3 regions of the Oceanobacillus sp. FSL K6-3682 genome follow, and region 2 is predicted to be linked to each of the others. Evidence: a T-box and tRNA genes for the amino acid it is inferred to sense, from the RefSeq annotation. Region 2 holds a T-box; the other regions hold tRNA genes.

Region 1 (4,168 bases), 2.2 Mb from region 2:
AGGGGTGCTCACTTGTGAGTGAGCCGCAGTGAATAGGCCCAAGCGACTGTTTAGCAAAAACACAGGTCTCTGCGAAGCCGAAAGGCGAAGTATAGGGGCTGACACCTGCCCGGTGCTGGAAGGTTAAGGGGAAGAGTTAGCTCTTCGGAGCGAAGCTTTGAACCGAAGCCCCAGTAAACGGCGGCCGTAACTATAACGGTCCTAAGGTAGCGAAATTCCTTGTCGGGTAAGTTCCGACCCGCACGAAAGGTGCAACGACTTGGGCACTGTCTCAACGAGAGACCCGGTGAAATTATACTATGCGTGAAGATGCGCATTACCCGCGACAGGACGGAAAGACCCCGTGGAGCTTTACTGTAGCCTGATATGGAATGTTTGTGCAGTTTGTACAGGATAGGTGGGAGCCTTTGAAGCGTGAGCGCCAGCTTACGTGGAGGCACCCGTGGGATACCACCCTAACTGTATGACCATTCTAACCCAGGACCGTAATCCGGTTCGGAGACAGTGTCAGGCGGGCAGTTTGACTGGGGCGGTCGCCTCCTAAAAGGTAACGGAGGCGCCCAAAGGTTCCCTCAGAATGGTTGGAAATCATTCGTAGAGTGTAAAGGCAGAAGGGAGCTTGACTGCGAGACCTACAAGTCGAGCAGGGACGAAAGTCGGGCTTAGTGATCCGGTGGTTCCGCATGGAAGGGCCATCGCTCAACGGATAAAAGCTACCCCGGGGATAACAGGCTTATCTCCCCCAAGAGTTCACATCGACGGGGAGGTTTGGCACCTCGATGTCGGCTCATCGCATCCTGGGGCTGTAGTCGGTCCCAAGGGTTGGGCTGTTCGCCCATTAAAGCGGTACGCGAGCTGGGTTCAGAACGTCGTGAGACAGTTCGGTCCCTATCCGTCGTGGGCGTTGGAAGTTTGAGAGGAGCTGTCCTTAGTACGAGAGGACCGGGATGGACACACCGCTGGTGTACCAGTTGTTCCGCCAGGAGCATAGCTGGGTAGCTACGTGTGGAAAGGATAAGTGCTGAAAGCATCTAAGCATGAAGCCCCCCTCAAGATGAAACTTCCCATCACTTCAAGTGAGTAAAATCCCTCAGAGACGATGAGGTTGATAGGTCCGAGGTGGAAGCGTGGCGACACGTGCAGCTGACGGATACTAATCGATTGAGGACTTATCTAAGTTTTTTGATGTCACATTACTCTTATTTAGTTTTCAGGGTGCAAATCCTAAATAAATAAGTCTGGTAGCGATAGCGAAGAGGTCACACCTGTTTCCATGCCGAACACAGAAGTTAAGTTCTTCAGCGCCAATGGTAGTTGGGGGCTTCCCCCTGCAAGAGTAGGACGCCGCCAGGCAATCCTTATTTCACAGTACCTTAATGGTAGAACTTCGGTTAATAACCGACTGGTCGTAGATTTGAAGTTTAACTTTTAAAATCTGCCTGTGAAATTATTTATTTTCCTATTAACTGGAAAATAATACCTGGCCCGTTGGTCAAGCGGTTAAGACACCGCCCTTTCACGGCGGTAACACGGGTTCGAATCCCGTACGGGTCACCAATAATGGAGGATTAGCTCAGCTGGGAGAGCACCTGCCTTACAAGCAGGGGGTCGCAGGTTCGAGCCCTGCATCCTCCACCATATAAGACTTATAAATTCATATCGCGGGGTGGAGCAGTCTGGCAGCTCGTTGGGCTCATAACCCAAAGGTCGCAGGTTCAAATCCTGCCCCCGCAACCAAAATGGTCCGGTAGTTCAGCTGGTTAGAATGCCTGCCTGTCACGCAGGAGGTCGCGGGTTCGAGTCCCGTCCGGACCGCCATATACCACCTTGGATCAACTGATAGAACCGCTGACTTGTAATTAGAGAGTCACAGGTTCGAATCCCTTTAATTCTTCCATACATAATAGTTAATTGGCTTGGTAGCTCAGTCGGTAGAGCAGAGGACTGAAAATCCTTGTGTCGGCGGTTCGATTCCGTCCCGAGCCACCATCTTAAATATGCGGGTGTAGTTTAGTGGTAAAACCTCAGCCTTCCAAGCTGATGATGAGGGTTCGATTCCCTTCACCCGCTCCATTATTAAAGTGGGCCTGTAGCTCAGCTGGTTAGAGCGCACGCCTGATAAGCGTGAGGTCGGTGGTTCGAGTCCACTCAGGCCCATTACTTATATATATTTATGATGCAAATCTCATACATTTGTATGTTAATATAAGAATTATCATGATGACCTTAACTCATGCCCAACAGCCTTCTAAGCTGCGGGTCAATGATTTAAACCCTCTCTATGAGGTCTTTTTTTAGGAAAATTACTCGATGACTGGAAGCTACTCCCGTAAAGAAGACAAGTTGTGAGAGAGTTTTTTTTTTGCATACATATTTATAACTTTCCCTCTTTGTTTGCTCCATTTTTCTCTTCAAAATCCTTTTTGCCGTATATAGCACATTCAATCGAAATTTATTTCAAAATAAAATTAGCCCTCAGCTTCAAACTAAATTATGAGGATGCTATAATTGGTTTTTCAAACTATCTTTAAAGGGAGAAATATACATGCAATTATACGACAAACCAATGAGAGCGTATTTACATAATGATTTAGCAGCCTTTGAATCAGAGGAAAATGACAAACATCTTATTTATTTTTTTGAAAAGGGTTACGTAACAGTTCTTGGTGAGTTTGATTCTGATAAGCATGCTGGAGGAAAAGCCTGTATTATTTTTAATCAGGATGATGTGATATCTGTTGAAAAAGGAATGCTGCGTTTTATTGATGTTAAGAGTTAATGAAAATAATAATAGAGCTAATGTTGAAAAATGAGCTTATTTGTGCTGTTAAAACTGCATTGCAGCTAGATGGGATGATCAAGTAGCCATTAGAAGAAACATCTTTTAGTTCGGCATTCAAAAATGTGACAGATAAGTTTATCGTGCCCCTTTCAATAGTAACGGAAGACCAAAATAAATGTTAAACTGGAATAATATATTTATTTCCCGGAAGGAGTTTAGTTACCCATGAGTAGTCCACTTCCTAAAATCGGTAAGCCTGCAATGAATGCCCTTCATCATATAAATATTAAAACAATTGAAGATGCTGCTAGGCTTGATGAAACAACACTGCTTAAAATTCATGGTGTCGGACCAAAAGCAGTCAGCATATTAAGGGATACACTAACAGAAAAAGGATTAAAGTTTGCGGAGAGTAATCAGCTCTCATTCACTCCTGACTTTGCAGTTCTTGGTGATTTAAAATGTGACAATGCCCCCAAAAGAAGAATTATTCGTGATTTTATTATAGGGCGTGCCGCCGGCAAGGAAGAAATATTAAAAGATGTCTTAACGGAGGACGTTATATGGTGTGTGATTAATAGGGAGGAGATTCATGGATTTCTGAACTTTTCTCAAAAAGTATCTGAAACAGATTACCCTGTCAGCAGCGTGGAAATAGCTATGAATCTTACCCATGGTAAAGAAGGAGCTTCACATACAACCATGACGTTAAATGATGGCAGACAGATTTATATTGCAGATTTTTTTGGGTTTGCCAGCAATAAAAAAGACGCTAAGATTAAAATGATTACAACTTATTTTGCGGGCCAATATTAATTCGGTTTCATGATCGACAATGCTTTTTGGATTAATTTGTGTGGAAGTCAAGAAAACCGGTGTTTCGTATAAAAATCCGGTTTTCTTGACTATTAAAAAGTTATTTGTATCGTTTAATTGACAAAGAGCATCTAAAGTTTTTTAAGATAGACTCTTGCCCTAATTTGTAATAGTAATCTAAAAGAATAAACAGCTACCTTTTATCTGACCAAGCCTCTGCAACTGCTAACAAATCTTTACCGGATTTATTGTCAATTGCCAGCAATAATAATCCAGTGGAGACACACTGAAGGAAGCCCCATTCCCAAATGGCTTGTTTGTCCACACCTGTTAGCATACTCAAATGGGCACACCGTTCCATACCTTTTTCTACAGGATGGTGCTTGTATTCTTCAGTCCATTCTCTCATCAAAACACCTAAATCATAAGCTTTTTCGTAGATTATGCCATCTGGATCAATCAATTTAAACTGATTTTCTTTGGATGTATCTTGTAAAATATTCGTGTTATGGGCATCCCCGTGAACGAGTACATGATTTTTCGGATTCTCTTCCTTATGTCTTGAGTGGA
Region 2 (4,168 bases):
GCTAATAAGAAACGGAAGGTATTTCGGATTTTACGATAGCTTTCAGATGTTTGTTTTAAAATATCATCAGAAATACGTACATCTGCCTGATAATCAACACTTGCAACCCAAAGTCTTAAAATATCTGATCCTAATTGTTTTTGTACTTTAGAAGGAACAATAACATTACCCAATGATTTACTCATCTTACGGCCGTTTCCATCAAGTACAAAACCATGGCTGATGATATTTTTATATGGTGCTTTCCCTGTCACTGCCACAGATGTAGATAATGATGAGTTAAACCAGCCGCGATACTGATCGCTGCCTTCTAAATAGATATCTGCCGGACGCTGAAGCTCCGGCCGGTTCATAAGGACACCTTCATGGGATGAACCTGAATCAAACCATACGTCCATGATATCAACTTCTTTTGTAAATTTACCGTTTGGACTATGCTCTGATGTAAATCCTTCCGGTAATAAATCCTCTGCTTCTCTTTCGAACCAAATATTTGAACCGTGCTCTCGGAAAAGATCAGATACATGAGAGATTGTTTCATCTGTAATAATCGGTGTACCATCTTCCCCGTAAAAGACAGGGATAGGAACGCCCCAAGCACGCTGTCTGGAAATACACCAGTCTTCACGATCTCTTACCATATTATATAGTCTTGTTTCTCCCCAATGCGGATACCAATTCACATTCTTAATTTCATCAAGGATTTCTTGGCGAAAGTCCTTGATGGAAGCAAACCATTGTGACGTCGCACGGAAAATAGTCGGTTTCTTGGTTCTCCAGTCATGCGGATAAGAGTGCGTAATAAACTCTAATTTTAACAAGGAACCAGTTTCATCTAATTTTTCCGTAATTACTTTATTTGCATCATCATAGAATAGTCCTTCAAATCCTGGCGCTTCACTTGTAAACACGCCTTTTTCATCGACTGGACAAAATGCATCGATACCATACTTACGGCAAACATAGAAGTCATCTTCCCCGTGCCCAGGAGCTGTATGAACACAGCCTGTACCTGCATCAGTTGTAACATGCTCTCCAAGCATGACAAGCGATTTGCGATCATAGAATGGATGCCGCGCTTCTACTCTGTCAGCTTCCTGACCTTTAAACTTCTTCACAACAGTTACATCTTCCCAGCCTAATACTTCTTTGACATCTTCGAGCAGAGCTTCTGCTAAAACATACTTCTCATCATTTACTTGGGCAACAACATAGCTTAAATCTGGATGCAGGCTGATCCCTAAGTTAGCAGGAAGCGTCCATGGAGTAGTTGTCCAAATAATGATTTTCTCATCACCATCAAGTACATCTTTACCATCTGTTACTTCAAAAGAAACATAGATAGAAGGTGAGCGCTTATCCTGGTATTCAATTTCTGCTTCTGCAAGTGCAGACTCCGAAGAAGGAGACCAATATACGGGCTTAAGACCTTTATAAATATAGCCTTTTCTTGCCATTTCTCCAAATACCTTAATTTGGGAAGCTTCATAATCCTTTGTTAACGTAATATATGGATTATCCCAATCTCCGCGAACTCCTAATTTTTTAAATTGCGTACGCTGACTGTCAATTTGTCCAAGTGCATATTCTTCACAAAGCTTACGGAATTCAGCAACAGACATCTCTTTGCGCTTTACTTTCTTTTTCTTTGTCAATGCAGTCTCGATTGGCAATCCATGTGTATCCCAGCCGGGAACATACGGAGCATAGTAGCCTGTCATAGATTTATACCGAACAATAAAGTCCTTCAGGATTTTATTAAGCGCATGTCCAATATGAATATCTCCATTCGCATACGGAGGCCCATCATGTAAAATAAATAATGGTCTTCCTTTTGTACGCTCTAAGCTTTTTTGATACTGGTTACTTTCTTCCCAATTCTTTTGACGTTCAGGTTCTTTATTTGGCAGATTTCCCCGCATAGGAAACGCTGTTTTTGGCATTAATAGTGTTTGTTTATATTCCAAGATATTCCCTCCTGTTATTTTTATGACCTAAAAAATAATTATTTATATACAAAAAGAGCCCTCTAATCCCTAAAGGGACGAGAAGACTCGCGGTACCACCCTTATAAATTTAATGCCCGGCATTAAATTCACTCGAAATCCGTAACGTGGACAGTCGGCTGTTACTACGTGTATTCATAACAGCTACTCCAGAGTGATTTTCTAAAAGATTTCTGTATCAGGCTTACACCATCCCTGACTCGCTTATACAGAATATTCTTCTATACTTTCTCTTTCATTGTATTCCTATAAACATCATGATTTTTTTAATGTAAAATAAGTGTCAAAAAAACATTATACTTGTATGAATTATATGTAATATACAATCCTAAGTCAAGCCTTTATGATTCATGCTCCATCAGTTCCAAGTCTTCATCTACTTCAGTATCAAATAATTCTTGCCAATCATCTGTACCCAGCATTTCCAATTGTGCCTGAACCAGCATGCGCATTCTTGAACGGAATACCTTCGCTTGTTTTTTCAATTCTTCTACATCAAGTGAAATTTTCCGTGCTTTACTTAATGCTTCATTTACAATTCGGTCGGCATTTTTTTCTGCTTCTTTCATAATTAATTTTGCTTCTTTTTGCGCGCTGCCTTTAATATCCTCTGCTGTTTCCTGGGCAACAAGAATAGATTTGTTTAGCGTTTCTTCAATGTTTGTAAAATGCCCTAATCGCTCTTGAAGCTCTTTTGCCTTTTGATCTAATTCATCTCTTTCACGGATAACAATTTCATAATCCTTCATTACTTGATCAAGGAATTTATTAACTTCATCTTCATCATAGCCCCGGAATCCTCTTGCAAATTCTTTATTATGAATATCTAATGGTGATAATGCCACCATCTCCACCTCCCTAATCGGTTCCAAGCTGTCAATTTCTCTCTTTATTATTCAATAATTCCAGCGTAAATGCCAGCACTTATTGTAAAATTGCAGCCGTCATTTTAATTTTGTCTTTCTTCGATCTCCCGCGTATTTCAACTATTTTGCTTCTGCCTTTTCCACGTACAGAAAGCATATCTCCTTCCTGTAGTTGGAATTTCACATCATCCACTACCCGATAATTTACTTTTACAAGCAGTTTTTGAATAAGTGCAGCTGCATCTTTTCGGGATAATCCATATATCTCTTTAATCACTGTATCTAATCGCAGGGAAGAGATTGTTTTATCATACTCTTTCCAATTTTCTTTTTTGACAGCCAGAGATTCAAGGGATTGTTCCTTAAAGGAGATACGGGATTTTTTGATTGAGGTCAAATTCATCTGAATAAACGGAACGACCTCTCCTGCTGCCAGCAAATGAATTTTCCCATCTGCTGCCGTAATATCTCCAAGTTTTTTACGCTTTACACCTTGTGATAAAAAAGCCCCCATTACATCACGATGCTCCAGACTTACAAATTTCTCTGGATAAACCGCTTCTAGAAGTTGAATTTGAAACGTATCCTTTGTAATGGTTTCATAAACAGGCGCAATAACTATCCTTTTCCGTTCGCTGTATTCTGACCCGCCAAAGGCTTCTGTTTGCAGTTCATCTTGGCTGGTTCCTAAAAGCATCTGTACAATTTCCTGCTCACGAGGATCCAAAAAATCAGTCAGCTTCGGAATATAAGACCGCTCCACCTGGTCTTTCCAGGAGAGGACCTGATCTATAAAAGGCTGTTCTTCTTTTCGAAAATGCTGATAAACTTCCATGGTCATCCCTTTCTCTGAATCCTAAAACATCATTGCAAATTGCATAAAGCCCTGTCTTGCAAACTGCAGCAAGAGTATAGCAACAATTGGTGAAAAGTCAATCATACCAAGCGGCGGAATAAATTTACGAAAAATCTCTAAATAAGGCTCACAAATTTTCCCTAGCATTTCCCCAAATTGTGACTCCCTTGCTCCCGGAAACCAGGACATTAAAATATATGCTATCAGTGCAAAGCTGTAAATGCTTAAAGCAAAACTTATTATTGAAACGATTTGTGCCAACATCTGCTGCTACCATCCTTTATCATAATCTTCCTGTTCATACAACATTTCAGAAATGCTTCCAGTAATCTCCACATTGTCTGGTGTACATAGGAATGTTTCAGAACCTAATTTCTGAATATCCCCTTTTACGGCATAGACCGTTCCACTCAGAAAATCAACAATACGCTTTGCCTGCT
Region 3 (4,168 bases), 230 kb from region 2:
TCAGGAACTACAGTTTTGACTGTAGGACTTGTAAATGCAGGATTTATGACACTTAGACAGGCTATTGGTGTTATTATGGGTGCCAATATCGGTACTACTGCTACAGCATTTATTATCGGAATTGATATTGGAGAATATTCGTTACTTATTTTAGCACTTGGTGCCTTTACAATCTTTTTCTTTAAAAAGCAAAGGATTATAGCTGTAGGACAGGCATTATTTGGATTTGGTTCTTTATTCTTTGGACTCGAATTAATGAGTAGTGGAATGACACCGCTCCGTTCTTTAGATGCATTTCATGAACTGACGGTTACAATGAGTGATACGCCAATCCTGGGGGTTGTAATTGGTACAGTCTTTACTGTAATCGTACAGAGCTCAACAGCAACCATCGGTATTTTGCAGGGGTTATTTGCACAGGGTGCTATCGAGTTAGATGCAGCTATTCCAGTATTGTTTGGTGATAATATCGGTACAACGATTACAGCGGTTATAGCTAGTATTGGAACTTCTGTTGCCGCCAAACGTGCTGCATATACACATGTAACTTTTAACTTGATTGGTGCAGTTATCTTTATGATACTTCTGTTTCCATTTACAAATTTTGTGAGTTATTTAGAGACGGCATTAAATCTTAATAAGGAAATGACGATTGCTTTTGCCCATGGCAGTTATAATGTAGCAAATACCATTATTCAGTTTCCATTCATTGGCTTCTTAGCATGGTTGATTACTAAACTTGTGCCTGGGGATGATGTTGTTATTGAGTATAAGCCAAAGCATTTAGATTCCATTTTTCTTCAGCAGTCTTCTTCACTGGCGCTTGCCCAGGCTAAATTGGAAGTGGTCCGTATGGGGAAATATGCGTATCAGGGATTAGAAGAAACGCATAATTATATCACTACACAAAATCCAAAGAGTTCAGAGATGGCTCTGCAAATTGAGGGAGCACTAAATAACCTCGACCGTAAGATTACAGAGTATTTAGTGGATATTGCTTCTACCAACTTAACAGAACCTGAGAGTGTAGAGCATACCGGATTAATGAGCACTATCCGTGATATTGAACGGATCGGCGACCATTTTGAAAATGTTGTTGAGTTGGTTGACTATAAAATGTCAAATAAAGTTTCGCTGACGGAGCAAGCTATTGAAGACTTAAACAAAATGTTCGATTTAACTTATATGACAGTTAAGCAGGCTGTGGAATCCTTAGAAACGAATGATAAGGAAGCTGCTTTAGAAGTTATACAAAAAGAAGACCAAATTGACAAAATGGAACGTAAATTCCGTAAAAATCATATCATTCGAATGAATGAGGGGATTTGTAATGGAACAGCAGGTATCGTTTTTGTAGATGTTTTAAGTAATTTAGAAAGAATTGGTGATCATGCTGTAAATATTGCACAAAATGTTTTAGAAGAGCATTAATTATTAATTTGTATAAAAGACTCTGTCTGTTTATTTTTCAGGCAGAGTCTTTGTTAAATGAATGAATTTAATGGAATTCATACGAAAAGCAGCTTAATTTACTATTAACTAAAAGAAATTATATAAGTTTTAAAAGTTTTTGTTGAAATATGTTATATTACGTGCTATTATAATTCTTGCAGTCAACTTCTGATAAAAACTTTTGCAACACCGCAAAAAAAGTTGTTGACATAATCTACATAACATGATAAATTATATTTTGTTGCTAATTAAAAAACATTATTCCACAGTAGCTCAGTGGTAGAGCAATCGGCTGTTAACCGATCGGTCGTAGGTTCGAATCCTACCTGTGGAGCCATGGCGGTGTAGCTCAGCTGGCGAGAGCGTACGGTTCATACCCGTGAGGTCGGGGGTTCGATCCCCTCCGCCGCTACCAAAAAAATACATAAACTACTATTACATGGCGGTCGTGGCGAAGTGGTTAACGCACCGGATTGTGGCTCCGGCATACGTGGGTTCGATCCCCACCGGTCGCCCCATTAAAAATAGTGAAAGGACCCTTAGCTCAGTTGGTTAGAGCTATCGGCTCATAACCGATCGGTCGCAGGTTCGAGTCCTGCAGGGTCCACCATTTATTCTGCCGGGAGGTATACCCAAGTCTGGCTGAAGGGATCGGTCTTGAAAACCGACAGGCGGGTCAAACCGCGCGGGGGTTCGAATCCCTCTACCTCCTCCATACATATATTATAAAAGAATAATGCAGAGCTTTTCTATGGAAGTTCATCTTTTTGGCTTGGTAGCTCAGTCGGTAGAGCAGAGGACTGAAAATCCTTGTGTCGGCGGTTCGATTCCGTCCCGAGCCATCTTTAAAAACAAGCTTAAGGCTTGTTTTTTTATGCTCTTTTTTAATCCTCTTGTTTCCTTTGTTGAAATAGGCATTGCCTAAGATTGTGAAGAAAATCCGGTTAGATAATAACAGTTCTTTAAGGCAAAAAAGTTTCTTTAAATCAAAAATAGAAATAATCTATTTTTAAAATTGTTGTTTTATAAGGAATTGACGATAGAGGTGAGTGCAAAATATTTGCAAGAAATACTTTCCTTTGATACCTTAATAAGTGAAGAGCTTAAAAAAACATCATTTATTTAAAGGAGGAGTTACACATGGCAAAATTTGAATTACCAGAATTACCTTATGCATACGATGCATTAGAACCAACTATCGATAAAGAAACAATGAATATTCACCATACGAAGCATCACAACACCTACGTTACAAAATTAAATGATGCACTAGACGGACATGAAGATCTGCAAAATAAATCCGTAGAAGAGCTTGTCAGCGATTTAAACGCGGTTCCTGAAGACATCCGCACAGCAGTACGCAACAATGGCGGTGGACATGCTAACCATAGCTTTTTCTGGAAGACACTGTCACCAAATGGCGGCGGAGAACCTGCAGGAGAGCTGGCTGATAAAATCAACAGCAAATTCGGTTCTTTAGACAAATTTAAAGAAGAATTTGCAGCTGCAGCAGCAGGACGCTTTGGTTCTGGCTGGGCATGGCTGGTATTAAATAATGGCGAGCTTGAAATCACAAGCACACCAAACCAGGATTCACCATTAACAGAAGGCAAAACACCATTATTAGGATTGGATGTATGGGAGCATGCATACTATCTTAAATATCAAAATAAACGCCCGGAATACATTTCAGCATTCTGGAATGTAGTAAACTGGGATCAAGTAGCTAACAATTACGAAGCTGCGAAATAATAAATAATTACAAAAAGCTTGCAGAAATTTAAACTTCTGCAAGCTTTTTGTATAGATACGATTCCTTCGCTAAAAATAAAAGGAGAAGGAGTCGTTTTCTTATGCAATTACATCAGCAATATAGAAGATACAAAAACCAAAAAGATGAATACAGGGACTTGTGGATGCTACTGTTGATTGGAGTTTTATATGCAGCCGGGATCTTTTTATCAAATACTTTTGTAAATGTGTACTTATGGAAGCAATCCGGCGACTTTTTTGTGATTGCTAACTATCATTTAGCGAGCTATGTATTTCAAGCATTGTCGTTTATTTATGCAGGGAAATTATCGAAAAAAATAGATCGTATCATTATATTAAGAATCGGGATACTTTTCTTATGTTTCTTTTTTTTATTTGTTCTTTGGATTGGTGAGCTTGCAGCATATTATAATTTTATTCTCGGCTGTTTATTGGGAATAGGTTATGGTTTTTTCTGGCTGGCTTATTACCTGCTGACTTTTGAAATTACAGAACCAGATACGAGAGATTGGTTTAATGGTATTTCAGGCACACTAACGTCATTTGCAGGGATGATTGGGCCATTACTTGCAGGGTGGATGATATCAAAAATGGCTGGTGATGTTGGTTATACTGCTATTTTTATTATTTCCTTAAGCTTATTCATTGCAGCAATTGTAGCCAGCTTTTTCATCATACGTAAGGGGAGCAGAGGGAGCTTTGCTTTAGCTGCTGTTATAAATGAAAGAAAGAGAAATAAAAATTGGAAGCGTATATTACATGCTCATTTTTTCCAGGGGCTAAGGGAAGGGATATATGGTTTTTATATTACCATTTGGATTTTCCTTGTTACAAACAGTGAGCTTGTGTTAGGAGTTTTTAATTTATTTCTTTCAGGCTTATCGATCGTCTTTTATTTTGTCGCCTTAAAATGGATTAAGCCGTCTTTAAGAAAAAAAGCAAT

The links. A T-box is a leader RNA that pairs with one kind of tRNA and senses whether it is charged. The one in region 2 lies ahead of ileS (isoleucine--tRNA ligase), so its partner is inferred to be a tRNA-Ile.
Region 1: it encodes a tRNA-Ile, which carries the amino acid that the T-box ahead of ileS (isoleucine--tRNA ligase) is inferred to sense. The anticodon was not compared.
Region 3: it encodes a tRNA-Ile, which carries the amino acid that the T-box ahead of ileS (isoleucine--tRNA ligase) is inferred to sense. The anticodon was not compared.

What each region holds. Positions count from the first base shown of each region.
Region 1 is NZ_CP150263.1:373,360-377,527, forward strand. It holds rRNA gene MHH51_RS01950 (23S ribosomal RNA) at 1-1,177, shown strand, start outside; rRNA gene rrf (5S ribosomal RNA) at 1,238-1,353, shown strand; tRNA gene MHH51_RS01960 (tRNA-Glu) at 1,483-1,557, shown strand; tRNA gene MHH51_RS01965 (tRNA-Val) at 1,563-1,638, shown strand; tRNA gene MHH51_RS01970 (tRNA-Met) at 1,661-1,737, shown strand; tRNA gene MHH51_RS01975 (tRNA-Asp) at 1,742-1,818, shown strand; tRNA gene MHH51_RS01980 (tRNA-Phe) at 1,914-1,989, shown strand; tRNA gene MHH51_RS01985 (tRNA-Gly) at 2,000-2,073, shown strand; tRNA gene MHH51_RS01990 (tRNA-Ile) at 2,084-2,157, shown strand; gene MHH51_RS01995 (hypothetical protein) at 2,546-2,779, shown strand; gene MHH51_RS02000 (DNA-binding protein) at 3,008-3,598, shown strand; gene MHH51_RS02005 (aminoglycoside phosphotransferase family protein) at 3,792-4,168, opposite strand, start outside.
Region 2 is NZ_CP150263.1:2,980,975-2,985,142, forward strand. It holds gene ileS (isoleucine--tRNA ligase) at 1-1,967, opposite strand, end outside; T-box leader at 2,038-2,254, opposite strand; gene MHH51_RS14900 (DivIVA domain-containing protein) at 2,348-2,851, opposite strand; gene MHH51_RS14905 (YlmH/Sll1252 family protein) at 2,931-3,707, opposite strand; gene MHH51_RS14910 (YggT family protein) at 3,729-3,992, opposite strand; gene MHH51_RS14915 (cell division protein SepF) at 3,999-4,168, opposite strand, start outside.
Region 3 is NZ_CP150263.1:2,748,876-2,753,043, reverse strand. It holds gene MHH51_RS13780 (Na/Pi cotransporter family protein) at 1-1,431, shown strand, start outside; tRNA gene MHH51_RS13775 (tRNA-Asn) at 1,715-1,789, shown strand; tRNA gene MHH51_RS13770 (tRNA-Met) at 1,791-1,867, shown strand; tRNA gene MHH51_RS13765 (tRNA-His) at 1,895-1,970, shown strand; tRNA gene MHH51_RS13760 (tRNA-Ile) at 1,986-2,062, shown strand; tRNA gene MHH51_RS13755 (tRNA-Ser) at 2,075-2,167, shown strand; tRNA gene MHH51_RS13750 (tRNA-Phe) at 2,222-2,294, shown strand; gene sodA (superoxide dismutase SodA) at 2,593-3,204, shown strand; gene MHH51_RS13740 (MFS transporter) at 3,306-4,168, shown strand, end outside.